2 regions of the Burkholderia savannae genome follow, and region 2 is predicted to be linked to the other one. Evidence: predicted binding sites of a transcription regulator. Region 2 holds the regulator's gene; the other holds the start of a gene.

Region 1 (8,935 bases), 420 kb from region 2:
CCGCTCCTTCGCCGCCCGCGATCGACCGCGACGCTCAGTCGCTCGACCACGGGCGGCCAAAGAGGCTTTTTTCCATGAGACGCATGGTAGGCGGGCGACGCAACGGGCAATCGGGCGAATAACCGGCAAAGGGCCCCTCTATTCGCGGTTTGCCGGCGCTCGCCCATCCCTAGAATGCAACCCGTACCAAACGGTTTCGAGGAGGGCGCGATGACGACTGACGCAGGCCGCGCGACGCGCACGCGCTTCGCGGCGGCGCTCGCGCTGGCGGGCTGGATGTGCGGCGCGCTCGCGCAACAGGCGGGCGACGGCGGGATGATCGTGATTCCCGGGCGCGGCGAATCGGCGGAGACGGCGCTCGCGAACGCGGCGAACGCCGCGGGGGCCGGCACGCCGGGCGCGGCCGGCCGGAACGGAACGGGCCATGCGGCGGGCACAGGCGCGTGGAACGCGCAGGCCGCCGCCCAGGCGGCCGCCGTGTGGGCCGGCCGGACCGGCGCGGGATCGGACGATCCTGCCCGCCCCGCGACGGCAGCCGAACGAAACGACGGCCCGATCGTGATCGAACCGGGCCCGGCCGCATCGAGCGACCGGATCGCGGCACCGCCCGCCGTCGGGTGGAGCAGGCAAGCGAATGCGGCCGCGCCGGCAGGCGCGCGCAATGGGGGCGCGAATTCCGGGGGCGCGAACTCCGGGGGCGCGAACTCCGCATCGCCGACGGCCGGATCGAATCCTTCGGCAGGCACGGTGTCAGCGAGAGCCGGATGGCCCCCTCCGGGCGGCGCGAACGCGCCCATCCCCGCGAATCGGAACAACCCGGCGGCAAGCGTCGCCGCCGGCGCCAATCCCGCATTCCGCGCGGGCGCCGCGCCGCGCGCGCCGGCCGATGCGCAGCAGGTCGCGACGGTCGTCGCACGGGACGCGGGCGCGTCCGCCGGCCAGCCCGCCAACGCGCAGGCAACCGCCCAGCCGTGGCAGGCGCGGCGCGCGCAAGCCGCAGCCGCCACGCGAAGCGGCGTGCTTCCCGTGTCGTTGCGCGCGGAGCCCGCGCCGCGCGCGCTGCCGGCCCGTCCCGCGCCGCTTCGCACGGCGGCGGCCGCCGCGGCCCCGGTTGCGATTCCGGCCCCGATTCCGGTTCCGGCCGGCCAGCAGGACGGAGAAACGATCCGCCGCGCGGCGCTCGCGTTCCTGCAACAGCAGGCGGCGGGCCTGCCCGGCAAGACCACCATCACGGTCGCGCCAGCGTTCCCGCGCGGCCTCGCCGCATGCACGACGCTCGAGCCGTTCCTGCCGTCGGGCGCGCGCCTGTGGGGCCGCACGACGGTCGGCGTGCGCTGCGCGGGCGAGCGTCCGTGGACGATCTACCTGCAGGCGAAACTCGCCGTCCAGGCGACCTATTACATCGCGGCGCGCCAGATCGCGCCCGGCGAAACGCTGTCCGCCGCCGATCTCGTCGCGCGCGACGGCGACCTGACGACGCTGCCGCTCGCCGTGATCACCGATCCTCAGCAGGCGGTCGGCGCGACCGCGCTCACGCGCGTCGCGGCCGGGCTGCCGCTGCGCCAGGATCTGCTGAAGAGCGCGGCGTCGGTGTCGATCGGGCAGACGGTGCGGGTCGTCGCGTCGGGGCAGGGATTCACGATTTCGGCCGACGGCAGCGTGCTCAACAACGCGGCGCCCGGCCAGCAGGTGCGGGTGCGGATGGCGGCGGGCCAGATCGTCACGGCGATCGTCAAGGACGCCGCGACGGTCGAGATCCCCCTCTAAGATTGCAAACTTTCGTTGATTCAGGGATTTACCGAAAAACGGGTGCTAAAGTTCGGGCCGGCCTTGCCGTTATCGTGGTCAAACCCGTACAGGAAACACCATCGTGAAAGTCGATTCCACCACTACTTCGAACGCCCGCACGCTGTCGAACGCCAGTGCGGGCACGGCTCGCACGCAAGCCGGCCAGCCGGCCGCGGCTCAGGCGCCTGCCGGCGCCGCGAGCGCGCCGACGGGCGGGGATGCGAACGTGAGCCTGTCCGGCCTGTCGTCGACACTGCGCGGCCTGGCCGCCTCGGGCAGCGCCGACATCGATACCGCGCAGGTCGAGGCGATCCGGGACGCGATCAAGAACGGCACGCTGTCGATCGACACGGGCAAGATCGCCGACGGAATCCTGCAGACCGCCCGCGATTTGCTGAAGCAGCCGCCGCAAACGGGCAACAGCTGAGCCGGCTTCACGGCCGGACGACGGAATGCGTAACACGGCGCACGGACGGTCCGCGCGCCGCCAAGTCGAGCCAAACGAGATGAGAGACGAACTGCTGGCCACGGTCAACGACGAGCACGCGACGATCGAAGCGTTCGCGTCCCTGCTCGCCTACGAGGAAAAGGCGCTGACGACGGCATCGCCGATCGACGCGCTGCCGGGCATCGTCGACAGGAAAACCGAGCTGATCGAAAAGCTCGCGCAGCTCGAACGCCAGCGCGACACGCTGCTCGCGTCGCGCGGCCTGCCGGCCGGCAAGAAAGGAATGGATCGCGCGGCCGAAACCGACGCGCGCCTCGCGAACGGCTGGCAGTTGCTGCAGCAATCGGCCGAGCGCGCGCGCCACGCGAACGCGATCAACGGAATGCTGATCCGCATTCGGATGGACTACAACGAACGCACGCTCTCCGTGCTGCGCGCCGCGCCGCAGCGCAACGGCTTTTACGGGCCGGACGGCCGCGTCGCGACGGCCGCGCCCTAAATACGCCCCTCGATCGCCGGGCGCGGCTCGCGCGTCGGCACGGGCTCTCGAAGCAAGCCGAGCCGGCGTCGATCGTACTCATTCGCGACGATCGATATCGCGAATCGGCTTCATTCGCGCCGCCTGCCGGCGCCTTCGTCGGCCCCGCTCATCCCTCGGACGCCACAAGCTGACTCGCGCGCGAGCGCCGGACGATGGCTGTCCCGAGCGCGGCGGAATGCGCGTGAATCGTTGCCCTGCCCGGCGCCCCATGTTCCCGTCGCCCGATTGCCCCGAATCCGGCGACGCGCATCGCCCCGACTTTTCCTCCCCTGACTCATTACGCGTGGACGACCTGGCGGCTCCGGCGTCGCCCGTTTGCACGCGTCGCAAACCGGGATTCGACCGGGCTCCGCTTCCCGCGCCGGAATCGAGCGGGGAACCCGAGGCCGCCTGCCTCTGCCTCTGCCTCTGCCTCTGCCTCTGCCTCTGCCTCTGCCTCTGCCTCTGCCTCTGCCTCTGCCTCTGCCGTTGCCGTTGCGGTTGCGGTTGCGGTTGCGGTTGCGGTTGCCGCCACCGCACCGCGACCACCGCCGCCGCTACCGCTGCCACCGCCGCTGCCGCCGCTGCCGCCGCTGCCGCCGCAAACCATCACATCGCATGACGCTGCGTCGAGGCAAGACGTCCCGGCCGCCGGTTCACGCATCGTCCGCGCCGCTGGCCATCGAAGCGGCACCCGAGACTTCTTATCCGGCCGGCGGCGCCCTTTCACGTCCGCCCGAATCCAATCGGAACTTCCCCCGCAAATCGGCGCTTTTTCCGCACGCCGCATTCCGCTCCACGACGGAAATCGAGGCCGACACGGCGAATTCGCTGATCCGCGCGGCCCGTTCATTCGGCCGATTACGACCGCTTTTCCGATTCGGCGCCGCGTTTTCCGTAGATCGCGCCAATTGCGCCCACGGTTGCTTTCCTAAGATGTTTTCACGGACCTACCAAGCGACGCAGGGTTCGTACCGAAAACACATCCCGCCGAAAGGCAGCTTCATGTTCATCAAGGAGCAACCATGGCATTTCCGACCAGCGTCAACGACCAGATCACCGATTCCGTCACCCAGGCCAATACCAAGGTATTGGGCGATGCGCCGGCGATCGCGATGGGCAACCTCTATCAGGCCACGGCGCAAGCGCTCGCCAATACCGCCCACAACGCCACCAACGCTCAGCAGCAAAGCTACGTCACCACTCAAGCCGCCACCACGATGGGCGTGGCGACGCTGTACTCGCTCGACACCGCCGCCACCGGCGTATCGACCAAGGACATCCTGAGCACCGGCGTTCGCGGCCTCGGCAGCTGATCGCCCAAGCCCAATTCATTGAGGAGCCCGACATGGCTTTTCCGACCAGCGTCAATGACCAGATCACCGATTCCGTCACCCAGGCCAACACCAAAGTGCTGGGCGACGCGCCGGCCATCGCGATGGGCAACCTGTACCAGGCTACGGCGCAAGCCTTGGCCAACGCGGCGCACAACGCGACCTACGCGCAGCAACAGAGCTACGTCACGGCGCAAGCCGCCACCACGATGGGCGTCGCGACGCTGTACTCGCTCGACACGGCCACGACCGGGATCGCCACCACCAAGATCCTCGGCACTTGAGGACTGCCGGCGACCGTTGACACCAAGGAGTTGAGCACATGGCCTTTCCCACCGCCGTCAACAACCAGGTTACCGATTCGGTGACCCAGGCGAACACCCAGGTGCTGGGGGTGTCTGCGTCCATTGCGATGGGCAACCTGTACCAGGCCACGGCGCAGGCCTTGGCCAACGCGGCACACAACGCGACCCTGGCGCAACAGCAGATGTACGTCACGGCGCAGGCTGCGACCACGATGGGCGTCGCGCTACTGTACTCGTTGGATACCGGCAGTACGGCAATGGCGACCAAGAAGATCCTCGGCTGAGGGTCCTGCGTCGATCACCACGCCTCGTCATCCATATATTAAGGAGTATGAATCATGGCATTTCCCACTTCAGTCAACAGCCAGATCACCGATTCGGTCTCGCAAGTCAACACGAAGGTACTGGGCGACGCGCCATCCGTCGCGATGGGCAACCTGTACGTGGCGACGAGCCAGGCGCTGTCGAACGCCGCCCACAACGCCACGAACAATCAGCAGCAATCGTACGTGACGATGCAGGCGTCCACCACGCAGGCCGTGTCCACGCTGCTGACGGTGGAAACGGGCACCACGGGCGCCGCCACCGCGGAAATCCTCGGCCTGAAATAACCACGCGTGACGCCCGCGGCCGACGCACCGGGGTACGCGGGCGCCGCGCGCGCCAGCCATCGAGTATTCCGCTGAACCGGTCTGCGCGATGCCCGAGCTCGCCGTAGGTCAAACGGCCGCAGTCGCGATGGCAATGACCTATCTCGCGATGGCCGACAGCCTCGGCATCGCGATGAGCAATGCCGTCGCCAATCAGCAGCGAGGCCAGGTCATCGCCGGCGCGGCCACGACTCAGGTTCTCGCCTTGATCATCGCAAAGGGAAGCCAACAGGGAAGCTAACCGTCATGAGCACCGATGACAGCTCCGTCAACAGTCAAATCGTCGACGCCGTCAGCAACGTCGTCACGCTGACGACCGGCCAAGCGCCGTCACAAGCGTTCGGCATGCTCGACGCCGTCTTGCTGGAGACGCTCGGCATGGCAATGCACAACGCGGTGAGCCGCCAGCAAAGCGCAGGCATGATCAATTCGGCCGCGCTGACGGCCGCGTGCGCGAAGATCCTCGCCGTGCCGTTCCCGGTCCCGCCGCCGCCTCCGCCGCCCGCGCCGACGCCGCCGCCCGACGTGCATCCGCTGCCGGGCCCCGACGAATCATTGTCGCCCGTTTCCGTCGTGGAGGCGGCCGTCAAGGAAGGCGAGACCGCGTTCGGTGAAGCCAAGGCCGCCCTCGACGAGCTGAAGGTATCGGCCGACACGGCCGCGCAGGACGCGGGCGACGCCGAGTATGCGCTGGATCAGTTCGCACAATCGGTCACGGCGGCCCTATCGAAGCCCGGCGGCGACACGCCGATCCACGGCGGATCGGGCGGCAAGAGCTGACGGGGTTCATGCGGATCGCTGAACAATTCAATACACCGAAGGAAATGTCATGGACCCCTCGAAGGTGAACTCTCAAGTCATCGACGTGATCAACCAGAGCCAGCTCGCGACGATGAGCCCGCAGGTGGTGCTGACGAGCGGCGCGGGCAAGGCCTACCAGTCGGTCGCCCAATCGACCGCGCTCGCGGTACAGGACGCGACCGACGCGCTGCGCAACATCACCACGATCGCGACGACGGCCGCCGGCGTGGCGATGGCGCAGTTCCTCGCCACCGGCAAGCCGCAATACGCGGCGGCGCTCACCCAGGCGCAGGACATGATGAAGTCCGCGACCGACGACTACGCGAAGATCGGCACGGTCGCCGCGACCGTGCTCAAGGGCTTCCCGGCGGGCTGAAGCGGACGGTATGCACCCGCAGTCCGACCAAGGAGCATTGCCATGACCGTATCCGTTGCCGGCAAGTTGATACCGCAGCCCGACGCGCTGTCCGATATCGGAAAGCGGGCGCTCGAGTTCGTCGACGGCGGCACCGAGTGGCTCGACTGGGCCGCCACCGCGCCGACGGCGCGTTACGCCTTCGCGGACGAAACCGAGCTGATCGCCACGGTGCAGCAGGGGCTGCACGTGTCGCGGCATACGCTGCTGCCGCAACTCGGGCTGATGGTCAGTCCGGTGAAGCTCATGACGCTGAGCCTGGCCGACCTGAATGTCCTCGCGCGCGCCGAAAGCGGCGACGGCTCCTCCGTCGTGGCCGCGCAAGTCGCGAAGATTCTCTCGGAACACGGTCTCGTCACACGCGACGAACTGGCCGCGGGCGTCAGTTTTCTCGCACAACTCGGCGTCAAATCGGCGCCGCTGTTTCAGGCGCTCGGCTTCGACGAAAGCCTCGCGGTCACGAACCTCATGCACCTGCCGCAGAGCGCGAGGCAACAGCCGTTGCAGCAGGAAGCGGCGTCGTTCGCGTTGAAGCAGGCGCGCACCGTGCACGAGTTCTGCGACTTCTATCGGTTTTATCTCGACTATGCGGAACAACTGAACAGCAGCGCCGCCACGCCCGAGCGACGCGATGCCGCGGCTACCGACGCTTCGCAAGCGTTGCTGCGGGTTCTGTTCGGCGCGCTCGACTGCCCGCAAGTACAGGGCCTGGCCGGGCCGTCCGAAGTGGCGCAGACGGTGCGCAACTGGCTCGCTCAAGGCCGGCTGGTGGGTTTTGCGAGGTTGTCGCAGGGCGCGCAGCAGATCGTCCAGCACACCGCCTACAAGGGCGAGACCGGCGAGGCGGCCAAGCGCATCGTCGATCTCTTCATGCATGCGGCGCAGTCGTTTCTGGCGGCCCACCAGCCCGAGCGCGGCACGATGGGCCAGGATGGCGCGACATGTCTGTTCCTCGTCGAGTCGGCGCAGCTGCGCGCCGAATTGCAGTTGAGCGGCAACGGCGTGATTTCACTGAGCGACTTCGGCGCGAGACCTGCCGCGCCGGCGGCGCTTGCGACCATCGAGTCGGACCGAGCGTCCACAGAACAGGAGAACGCATCGTGAGCATTCCAAAGATATCGATTCAAGAGGTATCCGAACGAATGGAAGATCCGCAAACGGTGGCCGACCGGCTGCGCGTGTCGGCACCGTCCGGCGTCGCGCCGTCCATCACGCCGCGCATCACGCCGGCCGACGCGCCGCCGGACTTCTCGAGCGCGAGCGCCGTCGTCGCCGACATGCGCAGGGAAGCGCGCGCGAAGGCTGAGCAGATGGTGATGGAAGCCAGACAGGCGCTGCTGGAATCGCTGCATGCGTTGCACGCGACCGGAAAGGCCGATGCTGTTTCCGGCGTTGCGGCTGCGGCGTCGAAAAAGCGAGGCAAGCGATGAAACCTCAACGCAACGTATCGGCGACGAACCCGCCCGAGTCCATTTCGCAGATCGCCGAAACGCAGGCGCAAGAGGCGGTCGACAACGCGGTCGCGGCCAGCGACGAGGCGATGCGGGCCGCGTTGAGCAGCACGGCGCACGCCGGCGCGGCCGACGGCGGTCACGCCGCGCTCGACGAGGCGGCAAAGCTCGCGGAACAGGCGCTCGCGGCCGCGCTAAGCGGTGCGGCCGCGAGCGAAGCCGCCGTGGCGAACGCGTCGCGGCAAGCCGGCGAGGCCGAGACTCGCGCGGTCGAAGAAGCGCAGCGACTGGCCGAGCAGGCGATGGCGGCTGCGGCGGGGCGGGTGGAGTAGCGCATGGATACCCCCGACTTCGAGAGAGGTGCGCGTTCAGCTTGCAACCTTGTAACGAGCCAGGCCGCAATCAAATCGCTACGGAACGAGGCCGGGGGCTTGCCGGCCGTCGACGAAGAACTCGCCACGCTGCGGCGGCATTCGTCGAGTGCCGCCATCGGCGGTTTAGCTTAGGAGCACGTATGAAAGAAGAGCACGACCAGCGATCGGCACGGCGCGCGATGAGCGCCTGGCTGACCACGCAAATCAACAATGTGGCAAAGCCTGACGGCAATACGGCAACGCCTCACCCCATCGCAACGCCGGCTATCCGTGAATGCGTCTTGTCGGCGCTGCAGAAAATCGACACCGACATTGCCCAACTGAACCGATCGCTACAAGACAAGTACTGCCTAGCCCCGAACCGTGACCTGGTGAAGTTCTATATGAAGGGCGGCAATGCTTTCGAATGCGTACGGAATCCGACTGGGGCGGAAGCTAAGCAATACGGCGGCGGTACATCAGACTGGGATACGCAGATCATTGTCGACCCTTGGGCGCCGGTGCCGCTGCAGGCCATCATCTATGGCCTTCTGGAAGAACTGGTGATGAACACCATGATCGAAGCCGGCGCAGAAATCGCGTCGGTAGCTGGGGAATTCGTCAAAGAAACGGGCGACCGCTGGACAGACGAGCGAGCCACGCTCGATGGAGGGAAATGCTCAGCCTATACGCTTCAATACGACGACCCACAATCGCTGCGGCGGGTGTTCGACCAGCAGCGTCTCGGGCTCTGGACCAACGACCAGCGCCGGATATCTGATCCGAACATGTCGACCCAAGAGCAAAAGCGCATTCCCGGCATCCTGCTCAATGACGCAATCCGACCATTCATCCTGCACCGGCTTGGCT
Region 2 (4,798 bases):
ACGCTCGACGACGGCCGCGTCGAGATCGTCGCGCTGCCCGCCGCCGAGCTCGCCGAAATCTCGACGCGCCGCGCGGCGGCGGACGCCGCGCACGGCGCGGCCCAGCCGCAGGCGCAAGCGCCGCGTCAGCCCGCGTCTTCGTTGTCGACGTTCGCGTCGCCCGCCGCATCGGTGGTCGTGCCGACCACCGCGTCGGCCGCGCCGGCCGCGCGCTCGGCCGCGAACCCCTACGCATCGGGCGGTCTTCCCGACGTGTTTTCGTCGGTGTTCGGCGCGAGCGTCGACGCTTCCGGCGACGACGCTCGGCCCACCGTCGCGCCACCGCCGGCCGCCCAGCCGCCCGCCGCGCCGTCCGAGCCCGCGCCGTGGCTCGTCGAGCACGCGAAGCGGCTGACGAAGCAGCACGAAGAGCTCGTTGCGCGCCCACGCGCCGCCGTGGCGGCCGCGCAGGCGCCGCGCGAGCGCGCCGCCGCGGACGAGCCGCCCGAATGGGCGCGCGACATCGTGCGCAACGTCTCGCGCCGGCTGCCGGCCGATGATGCGGCGGCGGCCAAGCCGGCGCCGCGCTTGCCGGAAGACACCGCGGCCGTCGTCGCGGACGCGGTGAAGGCGCGCATCGAGCGCATCGTCAACGACACGGTGATGCAGGAGCTCGGCTCGCTGCGCGAGCTGATGGAAGAGCAGTTCGCGGGCCTGATGTGGAACGAGCGCCAGCGCCGCAATCCGGTGCACGGCGCGCTGACGAAATACCTGTTCGCGGCGGGCTTTTCCGCGCAGCTCGTGCGGATGGTCGTCGACAACCTGCCGGAGGGCGCCGGCTACGACACGCTCGACGCGGCGGCCGAGTGGGCGCATTCGGTGCTCGCGGCGAACCTGCCCGTGCTCGACAGCGAAGACGCGCTGATGGAGCGCGGCGGCGTGTTCGCGCTGATGGGCCCGACGGGCGTCGGCAAGACGACGACGACCGCGAAGCTCGCCGCGCGCTGCGTGATGCGCTTCGGCGCGAGCAAGGTCGCGCTGCTCACGACGGACAGTTACCGGATCGGCGGCCACGAGCAGCTGCGCATCTTCGGCAAGATCCTCGGCGTGCCGGTGCACGCGGTGAAGGACGGCGGCGATCTGCAGCTCGCGCTTGCCGAGCTGCGCAACAAGCACATGGTGCTGATCGACACGATCGGCATGAGCCAGCGCGACCGCACGGTGTCCGACCAGATCGCGATGCTGCACGGCGCGGACACGCCGGTGCAGCGCCTGCTGCTGCTGAACGCGACGAGCCACGGCGACACGCTGAACGAAGTCGTGCAGGCGTACCGCAGCGCGGCGGGCCACCCCGATCTCGCGGGCTGCATCCTGACGAAGCTCGACGAGGCGAGCAACCTCGGCGGCGCGCTCGACACGGTGATCCGCTACAAGCTGCCGGTGCACTACGTGTCGACCGGCCAGAAGGTGCCCGAGAATCTGTACGTCGCGACGAAGAAATTCCTGCTGAAGAGCGCGTTCTGCGCGCCGCGCGAGGATTCCCCGTTCGTGCCGCACGACGACGATCTGCCGGCGATGCTGTCCGCGTTGAGCACGCGCGCCGGCAACGAACTGCACGAGGTCCGCTTTGGATAAGCGCATCACCGACCAGGCCGAAGGATTGCGGCGCCTGCTCGCCGGACGCGCGTCGCGCGTCGTCGCGGTGACGGGCGGACCCTCGGGCGTCGGCTGCACGTCGACGGTCGCGAACCTCGCCGCGGCGCTCACCGCGCTCGGCAAGGACGTGCTCGTCGTCGACGAGCGCGCGAACGTCCGCTCGATCTCGGCGACGCTGTGCGGCTCATGGCTGCGCGACGGCGAGCCGGTGCGTCACGAGCTCGGATTCTCGATATGCGGGGCGTCGCGGCTCGCGCGCGGCGGCTACAGCGACGCGCAGATCGAGGCGCTCGGCGACGGCGCGGCGGACATCGTGCTGATCGACGCGCAGCTCGACGCGAACGGCGCGCTCTCCGGGCTCGCGCGCGACGCGCACGACGTGCTCGTCGTCACGCGCGTGTCGGCGTCGGCGATCACCGAGGCGTACGCGTGCATGAAGCGGCTGCACTACGCGCACGCGCTCGCGCAGTTCCGCGTGCTGACGAATCACGTGCAGAGCGCGGCCGACGCGAAGGCCGCGTACGAGAACCTCGCGGGCGTCGCGAGCCGCTATCTGCGGGTGTCGCTGTCGAACGCGGGGTGCGTCGCGGCCGATCCGCTGATCGAGCGCGCGCGCGGGCTCGCGCACACGGTGGTGGACGCGTTTGCGTCGGCGGCGGCGGCGCGCGATTACCGGCAGATCGCCGCCGATCTGCTGTATTGGCCGATGCGCCCCGGTTCTGGCGTCGGCCGGGTCCGGACGGGAAGTTCGGCGTTTGAACGAGGCGCGGCTCATGCCGCCTGAACGCCACGACGAAGAGAGGGCACGATGTACAACGCTCAAGGCAAGATTTCCCAGGACGAAGTGCTGACGCAATATGCGCCGCTCGTGCGTCGTCTCGGCCTGCAGCTCGTCGCGAAGATGCCGGCGAGCGTGGATCTCGACGACCTGATCCAGGCCGGCATGATCGGCCTGCTCGACGCGGCGAGCCGCTACAAGGAAGACCAGGGCGCGCAGTTCGAGACTTACGCGACGCAGCGGATTCGCGGCGCGATGCTCGACGAGCTGCGCAGCAACGACTGGCTGCCGCGCAGCCTGCGCAAGACGTCGCGCGAGGTCGAGCACGCGGTGCACCAGGTCGAGCAGCGGCTCGGCCGCGCGGCGAACGAGACGGAGATCGCCGAGCACCTGCAGATGCCGCTCGGCGAATTTCAGTCGATGCTGCAGGATCTGCACGGCAGCCAGCTCGTCTACTACGAGGATTTCGACCGCTCGGCCGACGACGAGCCGTTCCTCGACCGCTACCGCGCCGACCACGCCGATCCGCTGTCCGCGCTGCTCGACGAGCATCTGCGCAGCGCGCTCGTCGACGCGATCGAGCACCTGCCGGAGCGCGAGAAGCTGCTGATGTCGCTGTACTACGAGCGCGGGCTGAACCTGCGCGAGATCGGCGCGGTGCTCGAGGTGAGCGAATCGCGCGTGTGCCAGCTGCACAGCCAGGCGGTCGCGCGGCTGCGCGCGAAGCTGCGCGAGCTGGCGTGGGTCGGCACGGAGAGCTGAGCCGGCCGGGCGGCGACGGGCGCAATGCACGGGAAGCGCGCGCGCGTCGGCGAGGCCGGCAAAATGCCGCGCGAGCGCTCCGCTTGCACGATAGGAAAATTTCGTCTCGATTTGCTACAATCCCACCTCGTTTCCGAGGAGCGTTGCGACGGGCCCCGCCCGCCAGGCTCGGAAAGGGTCAACCGAGCGGTGTGTCGGCGCAGCATCGTCGCGTAGCGGCGATCGTTCCCGCCGATGACGCCCGCTTACTTGAACGGCGCTCACGTCACAATTTTCTAGAACTTTTTTAGAAAGGAGGGCGTGATGAACGCCGCTGTCATCGATTCCAATTCCGCACAAGATTACGTCGTCGCCGATATCGCGCTTGCCGGCTGGGGCCGCAAGGAGCTGAACATCGCCGAGACCGAAATGCCCGGCCTCGTGCAGATCCGCGACGAATACAAGGCGCAGCAGCCGCTCGCGGGCGCGCGCATCGCCGGTTCGCTGCACATGACGATCCAGACGGGCGTGCTGATCGAGACGCTGAAGGCGCTCGGCGCGGACGTGCGCTGGGCGTCGTGCAACATCTTCTCGACGCAGGATCACGCGGCCGCCGCGATCGTCGAGGCCGGCACGCCCGTCTTCGCGTTCAAGGGCGAATCGCTCGACGAATACTGGGAGTTCTCGCACCGCATCTTCGAATGGCCGAACGGCGAGTTCGCGAACATGATCCTCGACGACGGCGGCGACGCCACGCTGCTGCTGATCCTCGGCTCGAAGGCCGAGAAGGATCGCTCGGTGATCGCCAAGCCGACCAACGAGGAAGAAGTCGCGCTCTTCAAGTCGATCGCGCGCCACCTCGAAATCGACGGCAGCTGGTACTCGAAGCGCCTCGCGCACATCAAGGGCGTGACCGAAGAAACCACGACGGGCGTGCACCGCCTGTACCAGATGGAAAAGGACGGCCGCCTGCCGTTCCCGGCGTTCAACGTGAACGATTCGGTGACGAAGTCGAAGTTCGACAACCTGTACGGCTGCCGCGAGTCGCTCGTCGACGGCATCAAGCGCGCGACCGACGTGATGATCGCGGGCAAGATCGCGCTCGTCGCGGGCTACGGCGACGTGGGCAAGGGCTGCGCGCAATCGCTGCGCGGCCTCGGCGCGACCGTGTGGGTCACCGAAATCGATCCGATCTGCGCGCTGCAGGCGGCGATGGAAGGCTACCGCGTCGTGACGATGGAATACGCGGCCGACAAGGCCGACATCTTCGTGACGGCGACCGGCAACTACCACGTGATCGGCCACGATCACATGAAGGCGATGCGCCACAACGCGATCGTCTGCAACATCGGCCACTTCGACTCGGAAATCGACGTCGCGTCGACCCGCCAGTACCAGTGGGAAAACATCAAGCCGCAGGTCGACCACATCATCTTCCCGGACGGCAAGCGCGTGATCCTGCTGGCCGAAGGCCGCCTCGTGAACCTCGGCTGCGCGACCGGCCACCCGTCGTTCGTGATGTCGAACTCGTTCACGAACCAGACGCTCGCGCAGATCGAACTGTTCACGCGCGGCGGCGAGTACGGCAACAAGGTGTACGTGCTGCCCAAGCACCTCGACGAGAAGGTCGCGCGCCTGCACCTC

Evidence for each region. Region 2 encodes FliA, which starts transcription of late flagellar genes. Its sites were predicted from a motif close to CTAAAGTTTNNNNNNNNNNNGCCGNTA; they were not measured.
Region 1: flgM (flagellar biosynthesis anti-sigma factor FlgM) is a predicted target of FliA. The motif match lies at 1,813-1,839, and genes of this name have one in related genera.

Annotation. Positions count from the first base shown of each region.
Region 1 covers NZ_CP013417.1:3,809,107-3,818,041, forward strand. Annotated here, with positions in the region: gene flgA (flagellar basal body P-ring formation chaperone FlgA) at 211-1,767, shown strand; gene flgM (flagellar biosynthesis anti-sigma factor FlgM) at 1,871-2,215, shown strand; gene WS78_RS18645 (flagella synthesis protein FlgN) at 2,241-2,735, shown strand; gene WS78_RS18650 (RebB family R body protein) at 3,782-4,072, shown strand; gene WS78_RS18655 (RebB family R body protein) at 4,105-4,374, shown strand; gene WS78_RS18660 (RebB family R body protein) at 4,413-4,679, shown strand; gene WS78_RS18665 (RebB family R body protein) at 4,734-5,006, shown strand; gene WS78_RS18670 (RebB family R body protein) at 5,095-5,286, shown strand; gene WS78_RS18675 (RebB family R body protein) at 5,292-5,825, shown strand; gene WS78_RS18680 (hypothetical protein) at 5,875-6,222, shown strand; gene WS78_RS18685 (hypothetical protein) at 6,265-7,365, shown strand; gene WS78_RS18690 (hypothetical protein) at 7,422-7,691, shown strand; gene WS78_RS18695 (hypothetical protein) at 7,688-8,044, shown strand; gene WS78_RS18700 (hypothetical protein) at 8,227-8,935, shown strand, end outside.
Region 2 covers NZ_CP013417.1:96-4,893, forward strand. Annotated here, with positions in the region: gene WS78_RS00015 (MinD/ParA family ATP-binding protein) at 1,607-2,419, shown strand; gene WS78_RS00020 (RNA polymerase sigma factor FliA) at 2,444-3,175, shown strand; S-adenosyl-L-homocysteine riboswitch at 3,305-3,444, shown strand; gene ahcY (adenosylhomocysteinase) at 3,479-4,798, shown strand, end outside.